2 regions of the Eubacterium sp. genome follow, and region 2 is predicted to be linked to the other one. Evidence: predicted binding sites of a transcription regulator. Region 2 holds the regulator's gene; the other holds the start of a gene.
What was found. Region 2 encodes HrcA, which represses chaperone genes, less so after heat shock. Its sites were predicted from a motif close to TGTTAGCACTCNNNNNNNNNGAGTGCTAACA; they were not measured.

Region 1 (15,855 bases), on a different contig from region 2:
GAAGACCTTCACCAATTGCAGCAGCAGCATCAGCAGCTCTTCTACAACCTTTCTTAATAGCAATTGCAGCACCTACAGTGTAAGCCCAGCATGCATTTTCAAAACAAATTGGCTGAATTCCCTTAATCATGTCATATACGTTAAGTCCAGCGTCCTTTGTGATTTTTTCAGCTTCTTCAATTGAAGCAATACCATAACTATTTAAAACAGAATTAATCTGATCAATTCTTCTTTCATATGATTCAAATAATGCCATTATTATTACCTCCTATTCCTTTCTTGGGTCGATAATCTTAACAGCGTCATCAACACGACCATACTGACCTTTTGCCTTTTCCCAAGCTGTTGTAGGATCATCACCTTTTTTGATAAAGTCTGTCATCTTTCCTAAGTTAACAAACTGGTAACCAATAACTTCATTATCAGCATCAAGAGCAATACCTGTTACATAGCCTTCAGCCATTTCAAGATATCTAACACCTTTTGCCTTTGTAGCATACATTGTACCAACCTGTGAACGAAGACCTTTTCCTAAATCTTCAAGTCCGGCACCAACTACAAGACCATCATCTGAGAAAGCACTCTGTGTTCTACCATATACAATCTGTAAGAATAATTCTCTCATAGCTGTATTGATAGCATCACAAACTAAGTCAGTATTTAAAGCTTCAAGAATTGTCTTTCCCTGAAGAATTTCAGCTGCCATAGCTGCTGAATGTGTCATACCTGAACATCCAATTGTTTCGACTAATGCTTCTTCAATGATACCTTCTTTAACATTTAATGTAAGCTTACAAGCACCCTGCTGTGGAGCACACCAGCCAACACCATGTGTAAAACCTGAAATATCTTTGATTTCTTTTGAGTGAACCCATTTTCCTTCTTCTGGAATTGGAGCAGGTTCATGCTTTGCACCCTTAGCTACTGGGCACATCATTTCAACTTCTTTTGAATAAATCATTTGAATAAATACTCCTTTCGAAATATAAACTATGGAATATTTCCATGTTATTGCAGCTGTAATATTAGAATTACTTCTGCTTGCCCTGTGGGTTGATAGTATTACCCACACTTGTTTTTATTCTCTCATAAAATGACAAAATAGTCCATACTTTAATTTAAATTTAACAAAAAAAATACAAGAACTACGAACTGCCGACAATTTAACCAACAGTCCATAGTTTTTGTAAAAATTATATTTTATTATTTTTTAATTTTAACTTTCTTTGCTGAAGAATATGCACCATACACTTTTGTCTTTCCATTCATTGAGAATGCTCTGATTTCCATGTAATTCCTTTGTTTGCTGTATTAGAAGGATTTAATTTTCAGTTATTTTGACGAAAATCGTAATGTGAATTTAAAAATTCACCCTTCTATATTAAACTCACAATTAATTATACAAAAAAAAATAGAAGCATTCTGATATATTTATCTCATACCAAAATACTTCTATCTTTCATATTTCTCTTAAAATGATTTTCTAAGAATCTATATTATTTTGCTTCAATATATCCTTTTGCAACTAAAAGCTCTGCTGATAAAACAGCTCCACCTGCAGCGCCTCTAAGAGTATTATGTGATAAGCCTACAAACTTGTAGTCATATACTGTATCTTCTCTTAAACGTCCTACAGATACGCCCATACCGTTTTCAAAATTAACATCTAATGAAACCTGTGGTCTGTTATCTTCTTCTAAGTACTGAATAAACTGCTTTGGAGCACTTGGAAGTTCTAATTTCTGTGGTTCTCCACTGAAGTTTTCTAATGCTTCAATAAGCTGTTCCTTAGTAGGTTTCTTAGCGAACTTAACAAATACAGCTGCTGTATGTCCATCTAAAACAGGTACTCTGATACACTGTGTTGTAATAACAGGTGATGTAGCCTTAACGATTTCACCGTTTTCAACTTTACCCCAAAGTCTAAGTGGTTCCTGTTCTGACTTTTCTTCTTCACCACCAATGAAAGGAATAATATTTCCTACCATCTCAGGCCAATCTTTAAATGTCTTACCTGCACCTGAAATTGCCTGGTATGTTGTTGCAACAACTTCTGTTGGTTCAAATTCTTTCCAAGCTGTAAGTACAGGAGCATAACTCTGAATTGAGCAGTTAGGTTTAACTGCAACAAAACCTTTCTTAGTTCCAAGTCTCTTCTTCTGTGACTCAATTACTTCATAATGTTCTGGGTTAATTTCAGGAACAACCATAGGAACATCAGGTGTCCATCTATGTGCACTGTTATTTGAAACAACTGGTGTTTCAGTTTTTGCGTAATCTTCTTCTATTTTCTTAATTTCTTCTTTTGTCATGTCAACTGCACTGAAAACAAAATCAACAGTTTCAGCAACTGCTTCAACTTCATTTACATTGTGTACAATCATTTTCTTAACTTTTTCAGGCATTGGAACAGTCATCTTCCATCTGTCACCAACTGCTTCTTCATAAGTCTTTCCAGCAGAACGTGGACTAGCTGCTAATGTAACAACTTCGAACCATGGATGGTTATCTAATAAAGTAATAAATCTCTGTCCTACCATACCTGTTGCACCAAGTACGCCTACTTTTAACTTTTTGTCTAATTTAATCATTTTTCTATCCTCTCTATATAATTAAAATAAATTGTTAACAAATTAATTACCGGTCTGTGCTGAAATGGTAGTCTCTACAACAGTAACCGTTTCAGTGGCTGACTCTTTCGCCTTGTTCTGCTTTATGTTTTCTTCTCTTTCAATTTGTATCTGTTTAGTGTATGCATCTCTGCTTTGTACCCATGTATCGGACATATTCATGATACACACCTGAGCCATAAAATAACAAAACATCCATACAATTATCATACCTGACAAAGAAGAACTAAATGTATGTTTCTTAAAAAGAGGTAACTTCTCTCTATATTTAAAGTCTGATAAAAAAATCAACGGACTAAAAAATAAAATTGCAAAGAACAGATATTTTTCAATCATTAATATATAATCTATTGTTTCAAACTTATAATGAAGTAATTCTCCTACAATAGATGCGCCAATAAAATAAGCCATGGCAGCATAATACAAAAGTGCCGGAATCATTTTATACGCCTTTGCAGACCTTAATCCGAATATTTTTACACCATCTTTCATGAAGTTTCTCCTTTTCAAAGCTTCTGGCGCGACTCGAACGCGTGACCCATTGCTTACGAGGCAATTGCTCTACCAACTGAGCTACAGAAGCATATTGATAACAAATCAATAAATGCATCATTCAACTATATTCCTATTAATATAGTTGATTCACACCAAAACTGTCATTAATTATAATCTAAAATAAACATTATTGCAATTAGCAATTACTTACTATTATTCATTGAACATATAAATTTACTTTGTTATAATACACATTATGATAAGTTTAAAAATAAATGATATAAATAATTTTATGCAAAAACTATTAATTGGCAATGCTTTTGACAGTTTTTTACTTTGCGAAGGCGAGGTTGATACATCTAATACTTTTACAATTAACGGGCGTATTAATCAAAAGTTTTACAATGCCGATGAGCTGGAAGCAATTCCTGATGAATTTGTATATTGGAGGGACGTTAAGCACATATTTTTCGAAATGATAAAAGGACACAAGGTTCCCAGCAAAATGAAACTTGTTTTTGCATTCTCCAAAACTAAATATTCAGATATTTTAACGAAATCCCAGATGGCTATATCTGAAAGTGAAATTGGTGGTCTTTACATACATGTTATGTTTGAAGACAACTCCCTACATATTATAACAGGAACTTCAATTAACACTTTCACCATGGACAAAACCCTTGATAAATATTGGGATAAGACTATCAGCAACTTCCTTAGCGAACATTTTAACTGTGATTTGCTGTAAGTTTTAATGATTTTTTATTAAAATATGAACAAATAGTAAATTTTTAGCACTCTTCTCTGTAGAGTGCTAATTTTTTATTGACTTTTGTTTTTTGTGCGTTAAAATTAGTTATGTTGATAAAAAATCAATGTATAAATATAAAATTTAATTTTCTACAGTAGTTTTATTATTTTAAGACTACTTATTTTAAAATATTTAAAGGAGTGATTTTGTTATGGCAAAAAACGGAAGTTTATCAATTAACAGCGAAAATATTTTTCCAATTATAAAGAAATGGTTATATTCAGACCACGATATTTTCTTTAGAGAATTGGTTTCTAATGGATGTGATGCTATCACTAAATTAAAGAAGTTAGACATGATTGGCGAAGCTAACGTCCCTAGCGATGAAGAATTCAAAATACAGGTATTAGCAAACCCTGAACTTAAAACTCTTACATTCATTGATAATGGTCTAGGTATGACCGAAGATGAAGTTGACGAATACATTAATCAGATTGCTTTTTCAGGTGCTGAAGCATTTTTAGAGCAGTACAAAGATAAAACATCTGAAGACCAGATTATCGGTCATTTTGGTTTAGGTTTCTACTCTGCCTTTATGGTTGCTGACAGAGTAACAATTAACACTTTATCATACAAAGATGGTGCTAAGGCTGTTCTTTGGGATTGTGAAGACGGCATGGACTTTACAATGTCTGATTCAGACAAAACTACAAGGGGTACAGAAATTACTCTTTATTTAAATGAAGACAGCGTTGAGTTCTGTAACTTATATCGAGCTGAAGAAGTTTTAAATAAATACTGCTCATTTATGCCTATAGAAATTTTCTTATCAGATCCAACTAAGGAACCTGAATACGAAACTATTTTAGAGGAAGAAGTTACAGACAAAGATACTGTTGTTGAACATATTGTAGAACCTGCAAAAACTGAAGAAAAAGAAAACGAAGACGGCACAAAGGAAACTGTTGAAGTTGAGCCTGAAAAGAAAAAAGCCAAAGTATTAAAACGTCCTGTAAGCATTAGTGACACTACTCCTCTTTGGACTAAGCATCCTAATGAATGTTCAGATGAAGAATACAAAGCTTTTTATCATAAAGTATTTATGGACTACAAGGAACCTTTATTCTGGATTCATTTAAATATGGATTATCCATTTAACTTAAAAGGTATTCTTTACTTCCCTAAAATTAATACAGAATACGAATCAATCGAAGGAACAATTAAATTATATAACAATCAGGTATTTATTGCCGATAACATCAAGGAAGTTATACCTGAATTCCTTATGTTATTAAAGGGTGTTATTGATTGTCCTGATTTACCTTTAAATGTATCACGTTCTGCTCTTCAGAATGATGGTTTTGTTAAAAAGATTTCTGATTACATTACTAAAAAGGTTGCTGATAAATTATCAGGCATGTGTAAGACAGATAAAGAAAACTACGAGAAATATTGGGATGATATTAGCCCATTCATCAAGTTTGGTTGCTTAAAAGACGAAAAGTTCTGCGATAAAATGTCAGACTATGTTCTCTTTAAGAATTTAGACAATAAATATCTTACATTTAAAGAAGCTTTAGAAGAAAATAAGGAAAAACACGAAAACACTATTTTCTACACAAATGATCCTGTACAGCAAAGCCAGTATGTAAATATGTTTAAGGATCATGGTATTGATGCTGTTATTTTAAAAGACAACATCGACCAGCCTTTCATTTCACAGCTTGAAGCCAAAAATGAAGGTGTTAAGTTTAAACGTATTGATGATGAACTTAATGATTCTTTCACAGAAGAATTAAGCGAAGATGAGTCAAAAGATTTAACAGACAAGCTTACTGATGCATTCAAGAAAGCACTTGGACGTGATGTTACTATTAAGGTTCAGAAATTAAAAGACGAAAATATTTCTTCAATGATTACTGTTTCTGAAGAAACACGTCGTATGCAGGATATGATGAAAATGTATGGTATGGCAGGTATGGATCCTTCAATGTTTGGCGGTGCCGGAGAAACATTAACTCTTAACGCTAACAACGATTTAGTTAAATACATTGTTGCAAATCCTGAAGGTGAGAACACTGAACTTATTTGCAAGCAGCTTTATGATTTAGCTTTAATCAGTCATACTCCATTAAATCCTGACAGCATGACAGCATTTATTGAACGTAGTAATAAAATTCTTAAAATTTTAACTAAATAATTTGAGTCAGGTAATTTAGGGCGAATATTATGGGCTGAATAAAATTTATACCGAATAGTTTAAGTCGAATAATTTTAGCTAAAAAAAATTTATATATTAATTTATACAACAAAAAATCCATTACTTTCATTTGTTAAGTAATGGATTTTTTATTATGTCTATACTATTAAATCTTTATTTTTTGATATCTATTGAATTTTCGGTTCTTTAACAAATATAGAAATCAAATATTATTTTTAATTAATCGTTTTTTATATTCTATACCACATACTCATTAAAAATCTGTTCTACTGCCTTCTCGTATTTAAATGTACTTTGAGACTTTCTTATCATTTTGGCTGTTTTATGTGGGTCTGTTGTTGCATAGGACAAATAGTTCCACATTTCAATCATCTTATTTAACAGATGTTTGTCAGCACTCATTTCCCCAGCAAAATCCCCGTACAACTTATCGTGAAACTGGCGTAAAGTTTCTTTGGAAATCTTCTCTCCACCTTTGATTTCATTAACAAGATTTGGATTTCTCAACAACCCTCTTCCTAACATTACAGAATCAACATCATAATTTGATATAATATCATTATAATCTTCCACCGAAAATACATTTCCGTTGTAACATAATTTATTTTTGCTTACTTTGTAGGCATAATCAAAACTCTCCATGTTGGGAAGTCCGTTATAAAGCTGAACTCTGGTTCTTGGATGCACAATTACTTCCTCAAAAGGAAACTTATTGTACACTTCCATTATCTCAGGAAATTCACTTTCATCAAAGATTCCAATTCTTGTTTTTACAGAAATTTTCATATCAAGCTTGGTAAAAACTTCATCAAAAAACTTTTCCATTAAATCTGTGTCTTTTAAGAAGCCTGCTCCTCTTCCTTTTGGCACAACCGTACCTGAGGGACAGCCGGCATTTAAGTTAACTTCGTTATAGCCCATTTCCTGAAGCTGCTTTGCCCCTTTTATAAAATATTCAGGATTATTTGCCATAATTTGTGGGACAAGATTAATATTTTCATTGTTTTCGGGAAGTAACTCACGAATTTCTTTTCCTTTTAATTTTGGATTATGACAGGGAGAAATAAAAGGTGCAAAATATTTGTCCGGTGAGACAAAAAACTTTGTAAATGCATTTCTATATATACGACCTGTCACTCCATCTATCGGTGCAAAATATAATTTCATATCTATCTCCATTTTTACTTTTTATCTTTAGCCTGCTCTAGTATAACAAAAGTTTTTTCCAAAGTACACTGCCATTATTTATTCAATTTTAACGGACAATTTAACAATTATAAAAAGTACCTACTAACACCCATTAATATAAAACATAACTAACATCCACTAATAAAAAAGAATATTTGAAAATCAACAGTCAAAATGATATACTTTTATAGTTGTAGCTTAATATATCTTTATGATATTAGCTACTAAAAATAAGAGAAATAAGCGAGGTATACATATGAAATTATGGGGTGGTCGTTTTACTAAAGAAGAGAATCAGTTAGTTCACAATTTTAACGAGTCTCTTTCTTTTGATCAGAAATTCTATGCACAGGACATTCGTGGAAGTATTGCCCATGTTAAGATGCTTGGAAAACAAAATATAATTTCTGAGGATGAAATGAACCAGATTATTAAAGGATTAGAAGGTATCAAGAATGATATAGATAATGGAAATCTTGTTTTCACAAAGGAAAGCGAAGATATTCACAGTTTTGTTGAGGCAAACTTAATCGAAAGAATTGGTGATGCCGGCAAGAAACTTCATACAGGACGTAGCCGTAATGATCAGGTTGCACTTGATATGAAACTTTATACAAGAGATGAAGTTGTTGAAATTAATCAGTTGTTAAAAGACCTTCTCTCTTCACTTTTAAAAGTTATTGAAGCAAACACAAATACATTTATGCCTGGTTTTACACATTTGCAGAAAGCTCAGCCTATTACTTTGGCTCATCATTTTGGAGCTTACTTTGAAATGTTTAAAAGAGACAGAGACAGACTTGATGATATTTACGATAGAATGAACTACTGTCCTTTAGGTTCAGGTGCTTTAGCCGGTACTACTTATCCATTAGACAGAGAATATACTGCCAGTCTTCTTGACTTTGCAGGCCCTACTCTTAACAGTATGGATTCCGTATCTGACAGAGATTACATTATTGAATTATTAAGTGCTTTATCTACAGTAATGATGCATTTAAGCCGTTTCTGCGAAGAAATCTGCATTTGGAATTCAAACGAATATAGATTTGTAAATATTGATGATTCTTACAGCACAGGTTCAAGTATTATGCCACAGAAAAAGAACCCTGACATTGCAGAATTAATCAGAGGTAAGACAGGTCGTGTTTACGGTGCCTTAACATCAATTCTTACAACCATGAAAGGTCTACCACTTGCTTACAACAAAGATATGCAGGAAGATAAGGAACTTACATTTGATGCTATTGATACTGTAAAAGGATGTATTCTTTTATTTACAGGAATGATTGACACAATGACATTTAACAAAGATGTTATGGAAGCAAGCACAAAGCATGGCTTTACTAATGCTACAGATGCTGCTGACTATCTTGTAAATCATGGGGTACCATTTAGAGATGCTCATGGTATTGTTGGTCAGTTAGTTTTATTCTGTGAAGAAAAAGGCATCGCCCTTGATGATATGACTTTGGAAGAATATAAGGCAATCAGCCCTGTATTTGAAGACGATATATATGAAGCTATTAGCTTAGAAACATGCGTTAATAAGCGAATGACTATCGGTGCTCCGGGACCTGAAGCCATGGAAAAAGTCATTAAAATTTACAAGGAATATTTAAACAAATAATATTCATGCTAAAATTTATAATAACACATTATATTATTATGAATCTGAGGATAAAAAAATATTACAAATAAACACACTCTAAAAGTTATACTTACAACTTATAACTATAACTTTTAAGTTAAAACTATTAATAATGATTTTTAAATAAGTTATTAAAAAGGTTATAAAAAAGGTTGTTTAAATAAAGTGATAACTGTAAAAAACAGTTCACCTAAAAGTTTAAACAACCTTTTTTATTATGTTATTTATAAGCTTATTGCTTTTAGAATTTCTCTTATGCATTTTCAAATTATTTTTTATGGAATTCCTGCTATATCTTATAAGTCTTTAAAATGGAACTGTCTCTTTCCTTTTGCATAATCATCAACAACATTTCCATTTCCAAATAATTTGTACTTGTAACTTACAAGACCTTCCAATCCAACAGGACCTCTTGCATGAATTTTACTTGTGCTGATTCCAACTTCAGCACCAAATCCATATCTATAACCATCAGCAAATCTTGTTGAACAGTTCTGATAAACTCCGGCAGAATCCACGTATCTCATAAATTCATTTGCAGTTTCACTGTTTTCTGTAATGATACAGTCTGTGTGATGGGAGCCAAAATAATTAATATGTTCAATGGCTTCATCTAATGAATTAATAACCTTTGCTGATACTATGTAATCCAAGTATTCTTTTCTGTTGTCTTCTTCTGTTCCCTGATTGCAACCTGTTAATTTGACGATTTCTTCTGTGCCTCGTAATTCAACATTGTTTTCTTTTAATGCTTCATAAAGCTTTGGTACAAATTCGTCAACTATATCTTTGTGAATCAATAATGTTTCTACAGAATTGCACGCTGAAACATACTGAGTTTTCGCATCTATTATAATTGGAATGGCTTTCTTAAAATCTGCCTCTTTATCTACATAAATATGACAAATTCCATCTGCATGTCCCATTACAGGAATTTTTGTATTATTCATAATATACTGCACAAAAGCATTAGAACCTCTAGGAATAAGCAAATCTACAGATTCGTTGCATGTTAAAAGGTCTGTAATTTCTGATCTTGCTTCTAACTGAAGCATGCAGTTTTCAGGCATACCTGACTTTATAACAGCCTCGTAAATTATGTTAAACAACACTCTGTTGCTGTTCATTGTTTCACTACCACCCTTTAAAATAACGCAGTTTCCACTTTTTATGCAAAGGGATGAAATCTGTATTAAGGCATCAGGTCTAGCCTCAAAAATAACGCCAATTACACCTATAGGACAGGTTTCTCTATAAAGAGTCAAGCCCTCATCTAACTGTCTGTGCATATCCTGTTTAAACAAAGGATCTTCCAGTTTAACTAAGTCTTCAATGCCTGCAATTACATCTCTTAATTTTGTTTCATCAAACTTTAGTCGCTTAATAATAGGTGCTGCAACCTTATCAATTTCAGCCTGTTTTAAGTCCATTGCGTTTGCTTCAAAAATTTCCTGTTGTCTTGCCTTTAATTGTTTTACTACTTCCAGCAACGCCTTATTTCTGGCTTCTTCACTTGTTCCTGCCATTTTAGGCGAAGCCAATTTGACTGCCTTTGCCTCTTCCTTTATATTCATTCTCAACTCCTAACTTGCAATAAATGCATTATATTTAAGGATTACATATTTTACATGGATCATAGCCCTGATTTATAACATCTTCTCTTGTACCTGTATATATACCCTTATTTGACTCACTCATTCGCTTAACACTGCTACATGATGGTAAATGGAATTTGTGAGTATTCATATTTAAAACATATTCAACTTTTCCACTGCTTGATGTGGATTTCTTTGAACCTGATGTACCTGAATTTTTATTTCCAATATTATTTGAATATTTCTTATTATTTTCATTGTCTTCTGTGTTAGAATATTTACCTGTTGATTTGCTATCACCTGTTTTGTAAGTGATACTTACTCCAGGCTGTGCATTGTAACAATACACATTAAATTCAATGCCTGCACCTGAATCCTCAACAGAGTAACCTTCCATCAAGACACCACGTGCAACAAGTTCAGAACCGCTAAATATAGGTGTCACTCTATACATTACGTGATTGTTTGTTTCCTTCACATAGTCGGCTACCATATTTTCAAAAGGTAACATACCGTCAACATTCAAATATCTTGTTCCCGTAATCAGATTTCTTTCGTTGGCATTTTCACCTGTTAATTGATAGCCAATTAAATGACATCTGTTATACAAATATTTTCCGTCAACAAAAGAATATTTTATTGTATGCCAACCTGTAGGTCTTACAGAACCAATTGCACCACGCTTCTGTGTGGGCATAATGTCTCTACCAACTGAAGCAACTGCCACGCCACATCTACCAAGAGAATCTAATGAAGAATATAACTCAAAGGATTTTTTTGTTATTTCCTTCTTGGTAAAATATGGTTTGTTGTTATTTATAACTGTGTAAGCCTTGCCTTTAAATTTGAGACTTTTTACATTTATATTTTTATAGCTAGTCTTTTTGACAGTTATGCTCTTTTTATTAGTTGATGTTTTATTCTTACTACTTTTACTTTTGCCACTTTTATTCTTACTTTTGCTACTATTGTTTGTTTTATTTTTTGCTTTTGTATTTTGGGTACTAACATTTTCAATATTCTTTGCTACAAATTTTGTTGTCTGTTTTGTTGTAGCTACTGTTGTTTCTGCTTTATCATTGTAATTTGGGTCTGTTTCATTAACCGCCCCCAAAACAACAAAACATATAAACAGTGTAATTAGAATCTTTTTTAATTTACTTTTTGATTGTTTCATTTCTCTCATATACCTCTTTTACAATCTTATCATGAGAATATCCCTGAAACTCCAGTGTACTAACAAGCTTATATTGTCTTAATGGCAGCTTGTAGTCAGCCGGATAAACTTTATCCCATCTGTATACAACAACTTTTTTTGCCTTCAAAATATCAACAATTTGATTTTCAATAAAACAATACTCATTGTCTGACACCTGATTAAAATAATCTTCAGAAATCTGAATATTTGCCGGTGTATTTTCAAATAATTCCTTTGAATATTCGTTAATATATAATGTGTTATTTTCTACCATGTGCACAATGTCTCTAATAACATATCTGTCCTTACTCTGTCTTCTTTCATTAAAGAACATACCGTTATTTTCATCTAAACATACTATTGCTATCATATAAATCCACCCCTTATCCTAGTTTTAAATTATCCCTACTAACTATATTTTAAATAATTTTCAGTTTAAATTCTTTATGTTATATCATTATTCAATCTAATTTACTATTTACAAAACTTACATATTGTCAGCATTATTGTCATTTTTATTATTTATATGAACTTCTAACTGATTATATGGAATTTCTATATTATTCTTTTCAAGCTCAGCTTTTATATTTTCTATTAAATAAAAATATGCATCCCAGTAATCATCGGGTTTTACCCAGGCTCTTGTTTCCATATCTATACCGCTGTCAGCGAGTTTCATTACAACTACATTGTTTTCTCGTTCTTTATCAACATATTTGCAATTTCTTATAACATCCATAACTATTTTTTTTGCATTATTTATGTCGCTGTCATAATGAATTGAAAACTTAACATCAACACGTTTTCCGTTTTCATTTGAGTAATTTATAATCACTTTTTTTGCCACGTCGCCATTTGGGCATTTAATTATGGTATTATCAAACTTCACAATTGTTGTATAAATAATATCCACCTTTTTTACTATACCTTCATGACCTTCAATTACAACATAATCTCCCACTTTAAAAGGTCTTGTAAGAAGTAATAAAACACCACCTGCAAAATTTGATAAGCTGCCCTGCAATGCCAAACCAATTGCAACACCGGCACTACCTAATACTGTTATAAATGATGTTGTCTCAATTCCAAGTTCTGAACAAATTACAATGAATACAATAAAATATCCTGTTATTTTAATTATTGAATCGACAAATTTTACTACTGCTTCGTCTGCACTTGTTCTGCCGATAATTTTTTTAAAAAGTTTACGCAATAATTTTATAATTATTTTTCCAATAATAAAGATTATTACAGCATTTATAATATTTATTCCTAAACTTATCATTTTAGATGAAAATCCATCAAATAACTTTGAAAGCTCTGAAACTTTTTCAGCGCTATTCTCACTTACTTTTTCACTTATTTCTTCTCCAATATCTGTTGCTAAAAAAAAGTTCATATTACTCTCCATTTTCAGATTATTTCACTCAAATTTTCGTATAACCTTAATATATAAAAAAGAGACTATTCTAATCAATAGTCTCTTTTTTAGTATATAACCTAATTGATTAGTTCTACTTTACTACTCTAACCTTAATTACGCCATCTACAGCATTTAATTTTTCAATTAAAGTATCTGTTGCACTATGGTCTAAATCAATGATTGCGTAAGCAAAATCACCCTTTGACTTATCTACCATGTCTGCAACGTTCACTCCTTCAGCAGCAATTGTTGATGAAAGCTGTCCAATCATGTTTGGTATGTTCTTATGACAAACTGTAACACGACTTGTCTTATCACATACACCTAATGTTGCTGCAGGATAGTTTACTGAATTTTTAATATTTCCGTTTTCAACAAAATCAACGATTTCTTCTACTGCCATAATTGCACAGTTATCTTCTGATTCTGCTGTTGAAGCTCCAAGATGCGGTGTAGCAATAACACCATCTACGTTAGCTAACTTTGGATTAGGGAAATCAGTTACATATCTCTTAACCTTTCCGCTGCTAAGTGCTTCAACAATATCATCATCACAAACTAATAAATCTCTTGCAAAGTTTAAGATTACAACACCATCTTTCATCATGGCAATTGTATCTTTGTTAATCATTTCCTTTGTATCATCTAAAAGTGGTGTGTGAACTGTAATGTAATCACATTCTCTGAAGATTTCTTCTCTTGTCTTAACTACATTAACGGCTCTCTTTAAGCTTAAAGCTCCTTCTACTGAAAGATATGGATCTGTACCATACACTTCCATTCCCATTGATACGGCTGTATTTGCAACTAATCTACCAATTGCTCCTAAACCGATAATACCAAGTTTCTTTCCCTTGATTTCGTTTCCTGCAAAGTTCTTCTTAGCCTTTTCCATATCTTTGCTAATATTTGCATTTTCCTTGTTGTCAACAACCCATCTGTTTCCACCGATGATGTCTCTTGAACCAAGAAGTAAACCACACATTACTAATTCTTTAACACCATTTGCATTTGCGCCAGGTGTGTTAAATACAACAATACCATTTTCAGCACACTTATCAAGGGGAATATTATTTACACCTGCACCGGCTCTTGCTACTGCTAATAAGCTTGCTGGTAAATCTAAGTCATGCATTGCAGCACTTCTTACAAGTGCCACATCTGCCTCATTAAAATCATCTACGATTTCATAGTTATCATTTAATTTGTTAAGTCCTAATTTTGAAATAGGATTTAAGCAATTTACTTTTGTCATTTTTTATGTACCTCCATAAATGTTTTTAATAAGATATTATTTTAAATATTTTAAATTATTTGTAATAACTCTTATTAAACGTAAATTAAGCATTTTCCTTTTCGAATTTTTCCATAAATTCTACTAAGGCCTTAACACCTTCAATTGGCATAGCATTGTAAATACTTGCTCTCATACCACCAACTGTTCTGTGTCCTTTTAAGTTTTCAAGACCGGCAGCCTTAGCTTCTGCAACAAATTTTGCATCTAATTCTTCATCACCTGTAACGAACGGTACGTTCATAAGTGATCTGTCTTCTTTTACAACAGTTCCCTTAAACAACTTGCTGTTATCTAAGAAGTCATAAAGAATCTTAGCTTTTTCTTCATTGTGCTTCTTCATTGCATCGAGTCCGCCCATCTTCTTAATCCACTTAAATACTTTTCCACAAATATAAATTCCATAGCATGGAGGTGTATTGTAAAGTGAACCTGCATCTGCCTGTGTTTTCCAAGCAAGCATTGTTGGTACTGTGCTGTCAACTTCTTCAGGAATTAAATCTTCTCTAACGATAGCAATTACAACACCTGCAGGACCAACATTCTTCTGAACACCACCGTAAATTACTCCGTATTTTTCTACGTCAACTGGTTCTGATAAGAAACATGAAGATACGTCAGCAACTAAAGTATGTCCTTTTGTATTTGGTAATGTATGATATTTTGTACCATAAATTGTATTGTTTTCACAAATGTATACATAATCAACATCATCATCAATATCTAAATCACTGCAATCAGGAATATAAGAGAAAGTCTTATCTGCTGATGATGCAACTCTCTGTACTTCAACATACTTTTCTGCTTCCTGAGCAGCTTTCTTTGCCCACTGTCCTGTAATAATGTAGGCAGCTTTTCCATTCTTCTTTAAGTTCATTGGTACAGCTGCAAACTGCTGTGAAGCTCCACCCTGAAGGAACAATACCTTGTAATTATCAGGAATGTTCATTAAATCTCTAATATCCTGTTCTGCTTCATCAATAATCTGTTGGAAAGCTTTTGAACGATGGCTCATTTCCATTACGCTCATTCCTGTTCCTCTATAATCAAGCATCTCTTCCGCTGCTTCTTTTAATACTTCTTCCGGTAACACTGCCGGACCTGCTGAGAAATTATATACTCTAGCCATTTCTAATCATACCTCCATATATCTTCTATCTTTTTGGGACTAATTCATTATCATAAAATAACCCCTATAACATTATAATTAAAGTCAGTAATTAACTGGCAATATTAACAATCATATCCTAATTCTGCTAAATCTTCTTCTGAGAAAGCTTCACTAATAGCTGTATTAGCAGGAACCATTGGGAATACCTTGTCGTCCTGATCAATCTGAGCATCAATTACGCAAGGGATATTCATTTCAATTGCGTCTTTAAGAGCTGCTTCAAATTCTTCTACAGTTG
Region 2 (15,855 bases):
TGAGTTCATTGGATAATTTTTTCTTGCACGTCTGGCCATTACCTTAAAAGTAAAATTCTTTTCAGGATATGTTTCATCAATATATTTAATTACCTGCTGTGCTAAATCTTCAAATCCATTATCTTCAATCTGAACCATAGGACAAATTCCCACAATACCAAATACATGCTGAAGTGCATTTACTGCCTCATCAAAATCATATTCAGCATTTGCTATTGCATAAATTCTTCCGTTTTCTTTTGTTACACTAAAATCTCCATCAATTTTATCTAATGCTCTTTTGGCGTTGTCAACTAAAGCATTTTCAAAAATATATCTGTTTTTTCCTTTTACACCTATTTCGGCGTACTTAATTAAAAACGATTTAAACATCTTTTCTCCTCCAACTATAAAATGTGTACTTACGCTCATATATTTCTCCTATAAAAATACTGGTATATTTGTGTTTTTTCGATAATCAAACGTGCTCTTCTTGTATGGTTCTATATGGATATATGCACTCTTATGCCTATATTATTCTTCGGTAATTTTCTGTGCTTACGTTTATGTGCCATTCTATCTACGCACGTATTTTCTCAAAATTGGTAACATTTGTTTTAACTGCTCTACGGCGTAATCAATTTCTTCTTTTGTGTTGTCTTTGCAAAAACTAAACCTAACTGTAGAACCAAGTAAATCCTTGCCAATGCCCATTGCCTTTAAAGTTTCACTAATGGCTGGCTTGTTTGAAGAGCATGCACTACCTGCTGAAATATAAACGCCTTTATCTTCAAGAGCGTGCAATAAAACTTCGCTTCTTACTCCACTAAAGCTTGCGCTTACAACGTGTGGTGCACCCTCTGCCCCTTTTCGACTGTTAATTGTCACACCATCAATTGTCTGCAAACTGTCAATTAGGTAGTCTTTTAACTCTGTCATTTTAGAAACATTTTCCTGCAAATTATCATAACAGTCTTTTGCCGCCTGTCCGATACCTGCAATTCCCGGAACATTTTCTGTTCCTGAACGCATTCCTTCCTGCTGACCACCACCTAAAATAAATGGATTAACTTTCGCATTTTTCTTTAGGTACATAAAACCTGTTCCCTTTGGTCCATGAATCTTATGACCACTAACCGTCAATACATCAATGTTGCTTTTTCTTGGTTTTATTTCCAGCTTACCAAAAGCCTGAATTGCATCAACGTGATAAATAACATTTTTATTTACACTTTTTATATACTTACCTATTTCTTCAACAGGTTCAATAGCTCCAACCTCGTTGTTTACATACATTATTGAAACTAAAATTGTATCTTCGCTCATTGCTTCTTTTAAAGCATCAATGCTAACAACGCCATACTCATCAACGGGCAAATATGTTACTTCGTATCCCTGATTTTCAAGATACTTCATTGGACTTTTTACGGAAGCATGCTCAACCATTGTTGTTATAATTTTATTACCGTTTCGCTTATTAGCTTCCACTGCACCTCTAATAGCCCAGTTATTTGACTCAGTACCACCTGATGTAAAATAAATTTCCTTTGGGTCTACCTTCAATATTTTAGCTATATTTTCCTGAGCTGCTTTTAAATATTTTTCAGCATTAACGCCAACCATGTGCATTGACGATGGATTTCCATAGTCTTCCACCATTACTTTTACAACAATATCTTTTACAGCTTCAGATACCTTGGTTGTTGCTGAATTATCAAAATATGCTTCCATTTTATTCCTCCATTAAGTACATTAAAACAGCCATCACTGTCATGCCCGCCGTTTCTGTACGCAATATTCTTTTACCAAGAGTTATTTCTTCTGCTCCATTGTCTTTTGCTGTTTGAACTTCCTCTTTAGAAAAACCACCTTCTGAGCCAATAAAAATTCCCACAGACATACCTGGTTCAATTTTTGAAATAATCTCTCTTGTATATACCATGTTTTTTGCTTCTTCATAAGGTATGAGAATCATATCCAGTTCTTTTGCTTTTTCCACAGCCTCTTTAAAAGTATGAACCTCTGCTACTTCCGGTATAATACCGCGCTTTGACTGTTTTGCGGCACTTTCCGCAATGGCATTCCAGCGTTTCACTTTATTAGCTGCCTTCTTTGCATCTAATTTCACTACGCAACGTTTTGTTGACATTGGCACTATCTGATAAGCACCAAGTTCCACCATTTTCTGTATAATGGTTTCCATTTTGTCACCTTTAGGCAATGCCTGAAACAAAGTAACTTTAATTGGTAACTCTCTTGTTTTGCCATTAATATCTTCTATTTTTGCTGTGATTTCATCATCTGCAATTTTCTCCACACTACAAATGTATTCCTTGTCACTTCCATCACTTATTAAGATTGTCTCGCCAATTTTCATACGCAAAACATTTTTTATATGATTCACGTCTTTTCCAACTATTACTATTGATTCTTCCCCAATTTGATTTGGTTCAACAAAAAATCTGTACATTTTTTCTCCTAAATATTTTACTGTAATTTTGCCATAACTGCGCGCCAATCGCCCTGCTTTACCACATCTGTTAATTGTAAATTTTCATTCTTTTTTACGGCTTCTTTTACATCGTCTTCTTTCATATAAATAATTCCTGATGAAATAAATATGCCGTTTGGTTTTAAAAATCTGTCAACTATTCCTGCTATTGGAATAATTACGTCAGCCAAAATGTTTGCCACAACAATGTCATATTTCTCTGTTTCAAATTTTTTCTGCATTTTTGTATCTTCCAATACATTTCCAGCAAGCACTTCCACATCGTCCATTAACATCTTATTTACTGCAAAATTTTCTCCTACAGCTTCAATTGCCGCCGGGTCAATGTCAGTCATTGTAACTTCTGCTGCTCCTAGTTTTTTTGCAACAATTGAAAGTATGCCGCTTCCGCAACCTAAATCCAAAACTTTATCTCCCGGCTTTACATATTTTATAAGCTGCTTAATACAAAGCTGAGTTGTGTCATGTTTTCCTGTGCCAAATGCAGTTCCCGGATCAATTTCTATCATTTCCATGTTCTTGTGACTTTCATCAAGTTCTTCCCAAGTTGGCTTAATGAAGAAATTATCTACTGTAAATGACTTGAAATATTTCTTCCAATTGTTTACCCAGTCTACATCTTCTGTCATAGTTTTCTCGATTGTGCCTTCACCTACATCTAGAAATGACTTTGCTTCTTTTAACTTTTCTCTCAAAGTATCAAGTAACTTTTCATTGTCCGCATCCTGTGAATCTTCCTCTGTGTAAAAACTTACATAAGCTGTTCCATCATCTTCCGGCAAATCTGCTAAATAATCTATAAATTGTGCTTTTTTCTCTTCCTCTGTTAGTTGTATATTATCTTCAACTTCCATACCTGTTATTCCAAGATCAATTAAAATACTACACACGAAATCACTTGCCTGTGTTGTAGTTTTCAATCTATATTTATTCCACTTCATAGAAACTCCAATCTTCTTTTCAATTCATATTTATAAATTATTACTATAAAACTAAAATATCATAACACACATAGAGAATTTAAGCAAATTTATCAATTTTCTTGTCATTTGTTTTCTTATCATTTTTAGATATTTTCAATCTTTCCACCCCTTTAGATTGTTATAACTTCTTAGGGGTGGATTTCCTGACATTTCTTCGATTTTTTCTTCTCATATTTTTCTATATTTTCAGTTTTTTCCACCCCTTTAGATTGTTATGACTCCTTAGGGGTGGATTTCCAAGGACTTCTTCATTTTTCTCTTATCATATTTTTGTATACTTTCAGTTTTTTCCACCCCTTTAGATTGTTATAACTTCTAAAGGGTGGAAACACCATAATACCTGCCATAACTGTATCCCCCGAACAATAGCAAATTAAGCCAAAAGACAAAAGAATGAATAGAGCCACACAAATAAGATATAACCAAAAAGAGCCGTGCCTTAACAACTCTAAATTGTTAAAGCGACAGCTCTTTTCCATCCATATTTCCTAAACTAGAAAAATTTCTTTTTCTTCTTTTTTGTTTTCTCGTGTTCTGATTTGTTATCATCAAATTCCTTTAATGAATTTCCTGAAATCTCGTCAAGTTTCTTGATTAAGTCTTTTTGTTCATTGTTAAGTTTTGTTGGAACCTTAACAACTAATGTTGAATACTGATCACCTCTTGCATTCTGATTGTGTACATTGCATACACCTTTTCCTCTTAATCTAATGCGGGTACCTGTTTGTGTTCCAGGCTTAATGTTGAACTTAACATCGCCATCTACTGTCTTAACACGAATGTCGCCACCTAAAGCAGCCTGTGCAAAAGATATAGATGTTGTTGTATATAAATCCATTCCATTACGTTCAAATTCATTACTTGGAATTACTCTGATATCTACAAGTAAATCACCTCTTGGACCGCCATTTGTTCCAGGCTCGCCTTCTCCTGTTTTTCTGATTCTCTGCATATCGTCTATACCTGCAGGGATATCAATTGTGATTTTCTTTCTTGTAGACTTGTAGCCTGCTCCATGACAGTCCGGACATTTTTCTTTAATGACTTTACCTGTACCATTACAGTCCGGGCAAACCTGTGTGCTTTGCATCATGCCAAACATAGTCTGCTGACGTGATACATACTGTCCTTTACCACCACATTTGCTACATGTTTCAGGAGATGTGCCTGGCTTTGCTCCACTACCTTTACAAGTGCTACATTCTTCCTTAAAGTTAATTGTAACTTCTTTCTTACAGCCAAATACAGCCTCTTCAAAAGTAATACGGAGTCCTGTTCTAACGTCGGCTCCACGTCTTGGTCCATTGCTAGGGCCTCTACGTCCACCGCCACCGAATAGGTCGCCAAAAATGTCTCCAAATCCACTTCCGCCAAAAATATCACCGAAGTCAAAATTGTTAAAATCAAATCCGCCGGAGCCACCTGCACCACCATCAAAGGCAGCATGACCAAACTGGTCATACTGTCTTCTCTTGTCTGCATCACTAAGCACTGCGTATGCTTCAGATGCCTCTTTAAATTTTGTGGCAGCTTCCTCATCACCCGGATTTGCATCGGGATGATATTTCTTGGCTAATTTTCTATATGCTTTCTTTATTGTTGCTTCGTCAGCGTTCTTATCAACGCCTAGCACTTCATAATAATCTCTTTTATCTGCCATGATCTATTTTAAACCTCTGTAAAGTCTCCATCTACTACATCATCTTCCGGTTTTGAACCTGCTCCCATGTCAGGACCTGCACCCTGTGCTCCTGCAGCCTGTGCCTGTTCATACATCTTTGAGAATAACTGCTGTGCAGAATTCATTAATTTTTCTTTTCCAGCCTTTAATTCTTCAACCTGAGCTTCTGTTGGTTCATTTTCACCAATTGCTGCTACTGTTGCTTTTAATGCATCAATGTCAGCCTGAACAGCCTGCTTATCAGCATCTGCTAATTTATCACCAGCTTCATTCATTGCTGTTTCTGTCTGTGTGATAATTGAATCAGCTTCGTTCTTAGCATCAATTGCTTCCTTACGTTTCTTATCAGCTGCTTCAAATTCTGCAGCTTCTTTTACAGCCTTATCAATATCTTCATCTGACATATTTGAACCTGCTGTAATTGTGATGTGCTGTTCCTTACCTGTTCCAAGGTCCTTAGCTGATACATTTACGATACCGTTTGCATCAATATCGAATGTAACTTCAATCTGTGGAACACCTCTTCTTGCTGGTGGAATTCCATCAAGTCTGAACTGACCAAGTGATTTATTATCTCTGGCAAACTGTCTTTCACCCTGTACAACATTGATATCAACGGCTGTCTGGTTATCTGCTGCTGTTGAGAAAATCTGGCTCTTCTTTGTAGGAATTGTTGTGTTTCTTTCAATAAGTCTTGTAGCTACACCACCCATTGTTTCAATTGATAATGAAAGTGGAGTTACATCAAGAAGAAGGATATCGCCGGCACCTGCATCACCTGCTAATTTACCACCCTGAATTGAAGCACCAAGTGCAACACATTCATCAGGATTCATCTTCTTTGATGGTTCATGACCTGTTAACTGTTTTACCTTATCCTGTACAGCTGGGATTCTTGTAGAACCACCAACTAATAATACCTTGCTAAGTTCTGATGCTGAAATTCCTGCATCCTTTAAAGCATTCTGTACTGGGATTGCTGTTCTTTCAACTAAATCTCTTGTTAATTCATCAAATTTAGCCTTTGTAAGTGTCATATTTAAATGCTGTGGTCCCTGTTCATTTGCTGTAATGAATGGGATGCTAATTTCAACCTGAGTAGCTGATGAAAGTTTCTTCTTTGCATCTTCTGCTTCAGCTTTAATTCTTTCCATAGCCATCTTGTCACCTGAAAGGTCAATTCCTGTCTTTGACTTAAAGTCTGCTACCATGTAGTCCATAACTTTCTTATCAAAGTCATCACCACCAAGTTTGTTATCACCGTTTGTTGCTAAAACTTCGATTACACCATCACCGATTTCGATAATAGATACATCAAATGTACCACCACCTAAATCGTATACCATAATCTTCTGTTCCCCTTCGTTATCAAGACCATAAGCTAAAGCTGCTGCTGTTGGCTCGTTGATAATTCTCTTAACATCAAGTCCTGCAATCTTACCGGCATCTTTTGTAGCCTGTCTCTGAGCATCGTTAAAGTAAGCAGGTACTGTAATAACAGCTTCTGTAACTTTTTCACCAAGGTAAGCTTCTGCATCAGCTTTTAACTTCTGAAGAATCATAGCTGAAATAGCCTGTGGTGTATATTCTTTTCCTGCTACATTTGCCTTGTAATCTGTTCCCATATGTCTTTTAATTGATGAGATTGTTCCTTCTGCGTTTGTAACAGCCTGACGTTTAGCCTGCTCACCAACTAATCTTTCTCCATCTTTCTTAAATGCTACTACTGATGGAGTTGTTCTTGCTCCGTCTGCATTTGTGATAACTGTAGGTTCTCCACCTTCCATAACAGCTACACATGAGTTTGTTGTTCCTAAATCAATACCAATAATCTTTCCCATTTTATTTTCCTCCTAATAAATATATGATTATTTCAAATAAAACTAATTAGCTACTTTTACCATACTGTGTCTTACCACTGTATTTCTGTATTTATAACCTTTCTGTAATTCCTCTGACACAACGTTTTCACCAAGTTCGTCATTGTCTTCATGCATTACAGCGTTGTGAAGTTCAGGATCAAATTCCTTTCCCTTCGCCTCAATTGCTTCAACTCCAATATCTTCAAGAGTCTGAAGTAACTGTTTATATATAAGATTCATTCCCTGTCCTACAGGTGATTCTAAATCTTCTTCACTAAGTGCTGCAACTCCTCTTTCGAAGTTATCAACTACAGGTAAAATCTTTTCAATAATTGATTTTGCGCCTGTTTCAAACATTGCTGTTTTTTCTTTATCACTTCTGCTTCTAAAATTTTGAAATTCTGCAAATAGTCTTTGATATTTATCATTAAGTTCTTCTATTTGCTCATCTCTCTTATCTTTTCGCTTGAAGCCTTTTTTCTTTTTCTTTTCAGTTTTCTCTTCTGAAGCATCTTCTGTTTCCTGTGTTTCCTTGGATTCTTCAGTCTTCTCTTCTGAATTCTCAACTTCTTGGTTCTCTTCCACTGCAGATGCTTCTTCTACATCTACTTTCTGGTTTTCTTCCAAGTCCTTATTTTCCTTTTCCATTGGACTTTCCTTTCTAAATTTATTCTTTGTCGTTAAAGTTTTCATTTAACTGTTCTTTTACAACTCTTAAGGTTTCAACAACCTTTTCATAATCCATTCGCTTTGGACCAATGATACCGATTGTTCCTTTGAAACCATCTTCTAATTCGTAAGTAGCAGTTACAACACTGCAATCCTTCATGGACTGAACCGGACTCTCGTTTCCGATGTAAACCTGAATTCCGGTTTCTTCATCACTTTCGTTAATCAATTCTGTTAGCTGTGACTTTTCTTCCAGTGTGGTAAGAAGCTGACTTGCTCTCTCCTTGTCACTAAGTTCAGGATATTTAAAAATATTTGTTGCACCTGATGTGTAAATCTTCATTTGCTCCTCAGTGGAAATAGCTTCTGTTATTGCCTTAAGCACTTCATTAACCAAATCCTCATATTCACCTGCCTGTGAAGTCAATGCTGAAATAACACCTAAGTTAATTTCCTCTAAAGCCAAACCTGCAAGTGCTGTGTTAAGTGCCACGTTAAGTCTCACTATCATTTCCTGACTTACAACTCTGTCAACATTAACAATCTTATTCACTACGTGGTTCTTATCGGAAACCACTGTGCACAACAACTGTTTTTCTTCAAGTACAGATAACTGTATGAATTTGATTTTGTTTCCCTGAGACTTTGGAGAAGAAACCATTGTGGCATAGTTTGTATTGTTTGCTAAAACCTTTGCCATATTCTGGAGAAGTGTCTCAACCTTGTCAACTTTTTCAATTAAAAGGTCTTCCTTCTCGCTAACCTTCTTCTCACGCTCATCTAATTCTGACATCTTATCTTTGAGCATGTGGTCTACATAAAATCGATAACCTTTATCAGTAGGAATTCTACCTGCTGATGTATGAGGCTGAACTATATAACCCATTTCCTCAAGATCAGACATTTCATTTCTGATTGTTGCTGAACTAAGATTCAGATCTGTGTATTTAGAAATTGTTCTTGAGCCAACCGGTTCCCCTGTCTCTAAGTAATTTCTAATTACTGCATCCAGAATCTTTTCTTTTCTTTCATTCAGTTCCATAGATTACTCCTTTCTATGGTTTTAAGACTATTAGCACTCGTGTTGTTTGAGTGCTAACATCTTTTCTATGGTCTAATCTATCACTATCAATATTCTTTGTCAACACTTTATTTTAAAAAGAATTGTAAATTAAATGTAAAAAAAAGTTGTCATTATTTTAATACTCTTAAGTCCGTTAAACTATAGAATATTATCCTAACAACAACTTTCTTATTCTCTTTAACATAAACACTTTAATTGATTTTATGTTAATGCTTTATATTTTCTTATTTTCTTTGTTCTTATGTAAGACCATAAAGCAAGAATTACTCTGCTACATAAACAATTCCGTATGCTTCAGGTCCGATGTGTGTACCAATTGTTGGTCCAATCTGTAATCTGTCTGAAACTTCAATATTAGCTTCTTTCAATCTGTCTGTAAAAGTTTCATTATTTACAGTTCCAATTGAATATATACTGTAAACCGGGAAGTCTGTATTAATTGTGTCGTTTGAAATCAACTTCATAATATCATTTAAAGCTTTTTTCTTTCCAATGCTCTTTGCCTTAATACCTACTTTTCCATCTTCTGTAAAATAAATTAAAGGTTTTATTTTTGCAATTGTGCCAATTCCTGCTTCGATTTTTGACAAACGACCACCTTTATACAAATTATCCAATGTATCAAGCACTGCATACATTCTAACCTTTGGCTGAATTTCTTTAATAGCCGCAACTATTTCTTCTGCTGTCTTGCCACTGTCTCTTAACTGTATGCCATAGTCAACCAAAACCTTAATAACAAAAGTAGCTGATAATGAATCAACTATATGTATCTTATCATATTCAACCATGTTCTTAGCTAATGTGGCACTTTGAATCAAGCCACTTAAACCTGATGAAAGTAAAATACATATAAGCTCGTCTCCATCTGCCTTAATTTTTTCAAATATGTCAATAAAATCCTGTGGTGATGGCTGAGCTGTTTTAGGGAACTCATCTGATTCCTGTGTTAATTTATAAAATTCATCCTTAGAAATTTCACCGTCTCTAAAACTCTTATCTCCTACACTAATCGCTATCGGTATGTACTCTATCCCTTTTCCCTGTAACTGTTCTTTATCATAATCAGAACCTGAGTCAATTAAAAATTTTATCATTCTGCATCTCCTTTTAACCAAAACAAAAGCTGTTCACAATAGTTTACTTTATGAACAGCTTGTATTTTGTACTTTACTACACATTTGCAATTTAGTCAAATTTTTATTATTTTACAATCATCTCTTCAATATCTTCAAATGTATTAGCAACGCTATACACTCTTGATAAATCGCAGTGGAACATTCCCTGTTCCTTCATTTCATCCATAAATTTAAGTAATGTATCATAAAAACCATTGTGGTTAAAAATAATTACTTTTCCTTCAATCATATACTTTTCGATTAATACAATTGCTTCAAATAACTCATCCATTGTTCCAACGCCACCTGGTAAAACAATGAACACGTCAGCTTCCGATTCAAAATGTCCTTTGCGCTCAGCCATTGAATCACAAACAATTTCCTTATCACATCCTTTGAACACGTTCATATTCTTAAATGCCTTTGGATATACACCTGTTATGTAAGCACCTCCGTCGTGCATTCCTCTTGCCATATATCCAAGTGTACTATCTGCACCGCCTCCATAAATAAGGTCGTACTTTTCTCCTAACTTCTTTCCCATATCATAGTATGGTTTTAACTTTTCTTCTGAAACGTAAGGTGAGAATGATCCGTAAATGCATATTGTTTTTCTGTCCATAATAATCCCTCTTTTCCGTTTGTAATTTATAATATGTTTTATATTATACTATCTATTCCAAAAGAATCAAAGAATTTTCTGTATTGCAATCCAATCTTGTTAAACTTACACGAAACATAACAATCTTACACAAAGTCACAGTAATCTTACAACAAAAACTGAGACATTGCATAATTGCTTAGATCCACACCTCTTTTAGTTAAACGCACGTTGTCACCATTGACTTCTATAAGTCCCTGCTGCACTAATTTTTCTGTTACCTCTCCGTACACGCTGTCGTATTTTCTGTCAAATGCCTGATGAAATTCTTCTTTTGAAATTCCGTCAATCATTCTAAGTCCCAAAAACATAAATTCTTCTTTTTTATCTTTTTCTGTTAAACGCTGGATTTTTCCTTCTATTACAGAAATGGCATCCTCTGTTATATCCCAGATGTCATCCTGATAAATAAAACTGTCGCCGTAAAAATCACTATCTGTATCTTTGCCATCCAAAAGCAAACTAATGTATTTATCAATATCTTCGGTATTACTGTATCTGCTGTTGTTATATAAAGAAGCCGCGCCAAGACCAAAGCCCAAATAATCCACTCTCTTCCAATAACCTATATTATGCCTGCACTGAAATCCCGGCTTGCCATAGTTTGATATTTCATAATGTACATATCCGTTTTCTTCCAGCATTTTTTCAGTTAAATAATACATTTCTCTTTCAGCATCTTCGTCCGGCAAAATATTAATGTTTTTGCTTTCCGCCTCCTGGACTCTTTCCTGAAGTGGCGTCCCATCTTCAACAATAAGGCTATAAGCGGAAATATGCTCCGGCTCCAATGCCAGCACTCTTTCCAACGTATATTTGTAACTTTCAACTGTCTGTCCTGGTAAAGCACTCATTACGTCCACATTGATGTTTTCAAAGCCTGCTTTTCTTGCCAACTCATAACTTTCTTTAAACTTTGTAAAATCGTGAATACGACCTATGCTTCTAAGTTCCTGATTATTTGCAGACTGAAGTCCAAAACTGATTCTGTTAATTCCTGCTTCTTTGTAACTACTTAATTTTGATTCTGTTACAGTTCCGGGGTTACACTCAATAGTAATCTCGGCATCATCAGATAACTGACAGTTATTTTTTACCGCCTCCATAATTTTTGTAATAAAATTTTCCTGCAAAATTGACGGCGTTCCACCGCCTATGAAAACACTTGTAACAACTCTGCCTTCCATCTTTTCTTTGCTTAATTCTATCTCTCTAACCAAAGCATTTACATATTCTCTTTTTGTACCTTCGTCCATGCTCATTGATAAAAAATCACAATAATCACACTTTCTCACGCAAAAAGGAATATGAATATATATTTCCAACTGCTTACTGTTCATTTCTTATCCTTCCTTACAATATAACTAATGCCAAAGAAAACTAACATCTAGTATTCTTTGGCACTGTAAAAATTCTTATAATCACAAATACATATTTCTATATATTCTATTCTTCGTCTAATTTTAAAACTGCCATAAATGCACTCTGTGGAATTTCTACGTTTCCAACCTGACGCATTCTCTTCTTTCCTTCCTTCTGTTTTTCAAGAAGTTTTCTCTTACGGGAAATATCACCACCATAACATTTTGCCAATACGTCTTTTCTCATTGCCTTAACAGTTTCTCTTGCAATTACCTTGCTACCAACTGCTGCCTGAATTGGAACTTCAAACAACTGTCTTGGTATTTCCTTCTTTAATTTCTCGCACATCTTTCTTCCACGCTCGTAAGCTGATGCTTCAGGAACAATAAATGATAAGGCATCCACTTCTTCTTTATTAATAAGAATATCAAGCTTAACTAACTTAGCCTGTTCATAGCCTTTCAATTCATAGTCAAAAGAAGCATAACCTCTTGAACGTGACTTTAATGCATCAAAAAAATCATAAATAATTTCATTTAATGGAATATCGTATTTAAGGAGTGCTCTTTGTCCTTCTACATATTCCATGCTAATATATGTTCCTCTTCGTTGCTGGCAAAGTTCCATAATGGCACCGATAAATTCTGTTGTAACCATTATCTCTGCACTAACAATAGGTTCTTCCATATAAGCTATTTCACTTGGATCAGGAAGGTTTGTTGGGTTAGTAAGTTCAATTATCTCACCGTTTTCCTTGTATACCTTGTAAATAACAGATGGTGCTGTAGTAACCAGGTCAAGTCCATATTCTCTCTCTAGTCTTTCCTGAATAATTTCCAAATGGAGCAAGCCTAGGAATCCGCATCTGAAACCAAAACCTAAAGCGATTGATGTTTCAGGTTCAAATTTCAAAGCTGCATCATTTAACTGTAATTTTTCTAAAGCATCTCTTAAATCAGGATACTTTGCTCCATCAGCCGGATACAAGCCACAATAAACCATTGGCTGAACTTCCTTGTAACCCGGAAGTGGCTTATCACATGGGGCATCCGCATTTGTAACTGTATCACCTACTTTTGTATCTGACACATTTTTAATGCTGGCTGTTATGTAGCCTACCATTCCTGCCGGTAATTCATCACAAGGAATAAACTGACCTGCGCCAAAATATCCAACTTCTACAACATTTGCCACTGCACCTGTTGCCATCATTTTTATATTCATTCCCGGCTTTACAGTACCTTCCTTAATACGGCAAAATACAATTACACCTTTGTAGGAATCATATAAGCTATCAAATATTAAAGCCTGTAAAGGTGCATTTGAATCACCTGTAGGTGCCGGTATATTTTTTACAATTGCCTCTAATACATCCTCACAGTTTAAACCTGTTTTTGCAGAAATAAGAGGTGCATCTTCCGCCTCAAGACCAATAACATCTTCGATTTCAGCTTTTACCCTGTCAGGATCTGCTGATGGTAAATCTATCTTGTTAATAACCGGAAACACTTCCAAGTCATGGTCTAATGCCAAATAAACGTTTGCCAAAGTCTGTGCCTCAACGCCCTGTGCCGCATCAACTACCAACACTGCACCATCACATGCTGCCAAACTTCTCGAAACCTCATAGTTAAAATCCACATGGCCCGGTGTATCAATTAAATTGAAAATATATTCCTCGCCATCTTTTGCCTTGTAAACAGTACGAACTGCCTGAGACTTAATTGTAATGCCTCTTTCTCTTTCAAGTTCCATATTGTCAAGAACCTGAGCCTGCATTTCCCTGTTTGTTAAAAGACCTGTCATTTCAATTATTCTGTCTGCCAAAGTTGATTTACCATGGTCTATATGAGCTATAATACAAAAATTTCTAATTTTACTCTGATCAATATGTGCCACTTTTTCCTCCAATTACTTAGTAAGATTATCAATTACAAACTGATATATTTTTTGACTGTTGTTCATTGCTTCCCAATTAGTACACATCTTAGATGCCATGTGCTTATCAGGGGTTGAAATATTCAGCTCAATTAACGTGCTGTCACCTTCTTTTACCTGACAATGTACCACATAGTCCCCATTAGAAGCCCTGTAATAATCAGACACCGTACCTACTTCGTTTCTAAGTTCGTATCTGTTGTCAACCAAAAACATATCTATATCATCAATAACCTGGTTAGGTATCTTGTTCTCGAAGAATTTAAGACTCTCTCTTCCCTCTGATGATAAATGGTAATATGATGTATTTCTGTTTACATTTGAAAAAACAAACCCATCCTCAATAAGTTCATTAATTGCTTTCTGCACAGCAAAATAATTTGTATATTCATTTTCCAAAAAGAATTGTGCAATCTGTGAGTTAGTCAATGGAAATTCTACTTTATTTAACATATGCATAATCATTAACTTGTATAAAGTTTCTGTTTCTATTGCCATATTCTACTCCTCTACTGTACCTTTTGCTAATTCTTCTATAACCTGTAAAATTTCTTCTTTTCCCTGCTTTGTCTGAGCTGAGAATGGTAAAATCTTTGTTCCCGGAATTACGTTTAATCCCTGACGAATCATTTTGATGTTCTTCTGAACCTGACTTCTTTTTATCTTGTCTAACTTAGTTGCTATAATAATCGGTTCATAACCGTTTGCCAAAATCCACTCATACATATTAACGTCATTCTTTGATGGCTCATGTCTTATGTCTATTAACAAAAACACTGCCTGCAGCATTTGTGAAGTATGAAGATAATTTTCAATCATCCTGCCCCACTTTGCTTTTATTTCCTTAGACACGCTGGCATAACCATACCCCGGTAGGTCTACGAAATACATTTCCTTATTTACATTGTAAAAATTAATTGTCTGAGTTTTTCCCGGCTGAGAAGATGTTCTAGCCAATGCTTTTCTATTAACCAAACCATTTATTAATGATGATTTTCCTACATTTGACTTTCCTGCAAAAGCAATTTCCGGCATTGTATTTTCCGGTAATTTACTTGTTATTCCACAAACTGTTTCCAATTCAACATTTTTAACTATCATCTTCTCTCCTATCTTTCACTGTAAATCAAATTCTAAACTAATGCAATCTTTATAACATCATCCATTGTTTCAGCCAGAACAATTTTCATTCCGCCTGTTATCTCTTTTGATATTTCTTCAAGCATTGGTTTGTTCTTCTTAGGTACTACTACAATCTTAATACCTGCGTTCTTTGCTGCCAATAACTTTTCTTTTAATCCACCAATTGGCATAACCTTCCCTCGTAAATTAATTTCACCGGTCATTGCAACTTTACAGTTCACTTCTCTGTTTGTAACAGCCGAAAGTATTGCTGTTGCCATAGTGATACCTGCTGACGGTCCATCCTTTGGCACTGCCCCTTCCGGAACATGAATATGTATGTCATGTTTTTCAAAGTAATCATCTGCCACGCCATACTTACCTGCAATGCTTCTTACATAAGAAAGTGCAATCTGTGCAGATTCTTTCATAACATCGCCTAACTGACCTGTTAATTTCAACTGACCCTTGCCAGGCATTGTGTTTACTTCGATTTGTAAAGTTGTTCCACCAACTGCTGTCCAGGCAAGTCCTCTTACAATACCAATATCATTCTTTTCATTAGCCTTGTCATCGTCAAAAATCTTTCTGCCAAGATATTTTTCAATATTCTTTGAAGTAACCTTTAAACGCTTTTTGTTGTTTTTGATAATAAGACCTGCTGCCTTGCGACAAATCTTTGAAATTTCTCTTTCTAACTGTCTTACACCTGCTTCTCTTGTATAGTAGCGGATAATACTGTTAATTGCTTCATCTGTGATGGATAACCAGCTTTTCTTTATACCATTTTTTTCAAATTCTTTACTAATTAAATGTTCCTTGGCAATATGGAATTTTTCGTTTTGAGTATAACCTTCAATTTCTATTATTTCCATTCTGTCAAG

Region 1: htpG (molecular chaperone HtpG) is a predicted target of HrcA. The motif match lies at 3,915-3,945, and genes of this name have one in related genera.

What each region holds. Positions count from the first base shown of each region.
Region 1 covers NZ_DBLZZO010000008.1:66,078-81,932, reverse strand. Annotated here, with positions in the region: gene ACZM4J_RS04330 (GGGtGRT protein) at 1-256, opposite strand, end outside; gene ACZM4J_RS04325 (iron-sulfur cluster assembly scaffold protein) at 269-961, opposite strand; gene asd (aspartate-semialdehyde dehydrogenase) at 1,497-2,591, opposite strand; gene ACZM4J_RS04315 (hypothetical protein) at 2,634-3,122, opposite strand; tRNA gene ACZM4J_RS04310 (tRNA-Thr) at 3,141-3,213, opposite strand; gene ACZM4J_RS04305 (DUF5721 family protein) at 3,418-3,873, shown strand; gene htpG (molecular chaperone HtpG) at 4,088-6,076, shown strand; gene ACZM4J_RS04295 (tRNA dihydrouridine synthase) at 6,335-7,264, opposite strand; gene argH (argininosuccinate lyase) at 7,542-8,915, shown strand; gene ACZM4J_RS04285 (glutamate-5-semialdehyde dehydrogenase) at 9,233-10,510, opposite strand; gene ACZM4J_RS04280 (DNA/RNA non-specific endonuclease) at 10,545-11,708, opposite strand; gene ACZM4J_RS04275 (hypothetical protein) at 11,689-12,099, opposite strand; gene ACZM4J_RS04270 (mechanosensitive ion channel family protein) at 12,217-13,128, opposite strand; gene ACZM4J_RS04265 (phosphoglycerate dehydrogenase) at 13,244-14,407, opposite strand; gene serC (3-phosphoserine/phosphohydroxythreonine transaminase) at 14,493-15,575, opposite strand; gene ilvB (biosynthetic-type acetolactate synthase large subunit) at 15,680-15,855, opposite strand, start outside.
Region 2 covers NZ_DBLZZO010000007.1:27,543-43,397, forward strand. Annotated here, with positions in the region: gene thiI (tRNA uracil 4-sulfurtransferase ThiI) at 1-372, opposite strand, end outside; gene ACZM4J_RS03735 (cysteine desulfurase family protein) at 556-1,710, opposite strand; gene ACZM4J_RS03740 (16S rRNA (uracil(1498)-N(3))-methyltransferase) at 1,712-2,449, opposite strand; gene prmA (50S ribosomal protein L11 methyltransferase) at 2,467-3,432, opposite strand; gene dnaJ (molecular chaperone DnaJ) at 3,968-5,134, opposite strand; gene dnaK (molecular chaperone DnaK) at 5,143-6,996, opposite strand; gene grpE (nucleotide exchange factor GrpE) at 7,039-7,665, opposite strand; gene hrcA (heat-inducible transcriptional repressor HrcA) at 7,685-8,728, opposite strand; gene ACZM4J_RS03770 (DegV family protein) at 9,034-9,867, opposite strand; gene ACZM4J_RS03775 (LOG family protein) at 9,974-10,510, opposite strand; gene hemW (radical SAM family heme chaperone HemW) at 10,657-11,889, opposite strand; gene lepA (translation elongation factor 4) at 11,996-13,810, opposite strand; gene ACZM4J_RS03790 (DUF4364 family protein) at 13,823-14,347, opposite strand; gene yihA (ribosome biogenesis GTP-binding protein YihA/YsxC) at 14,351-14,950, opposite strand; gene lon (endopeptidase La) at 14,983-15,855, opposite strand, start outside.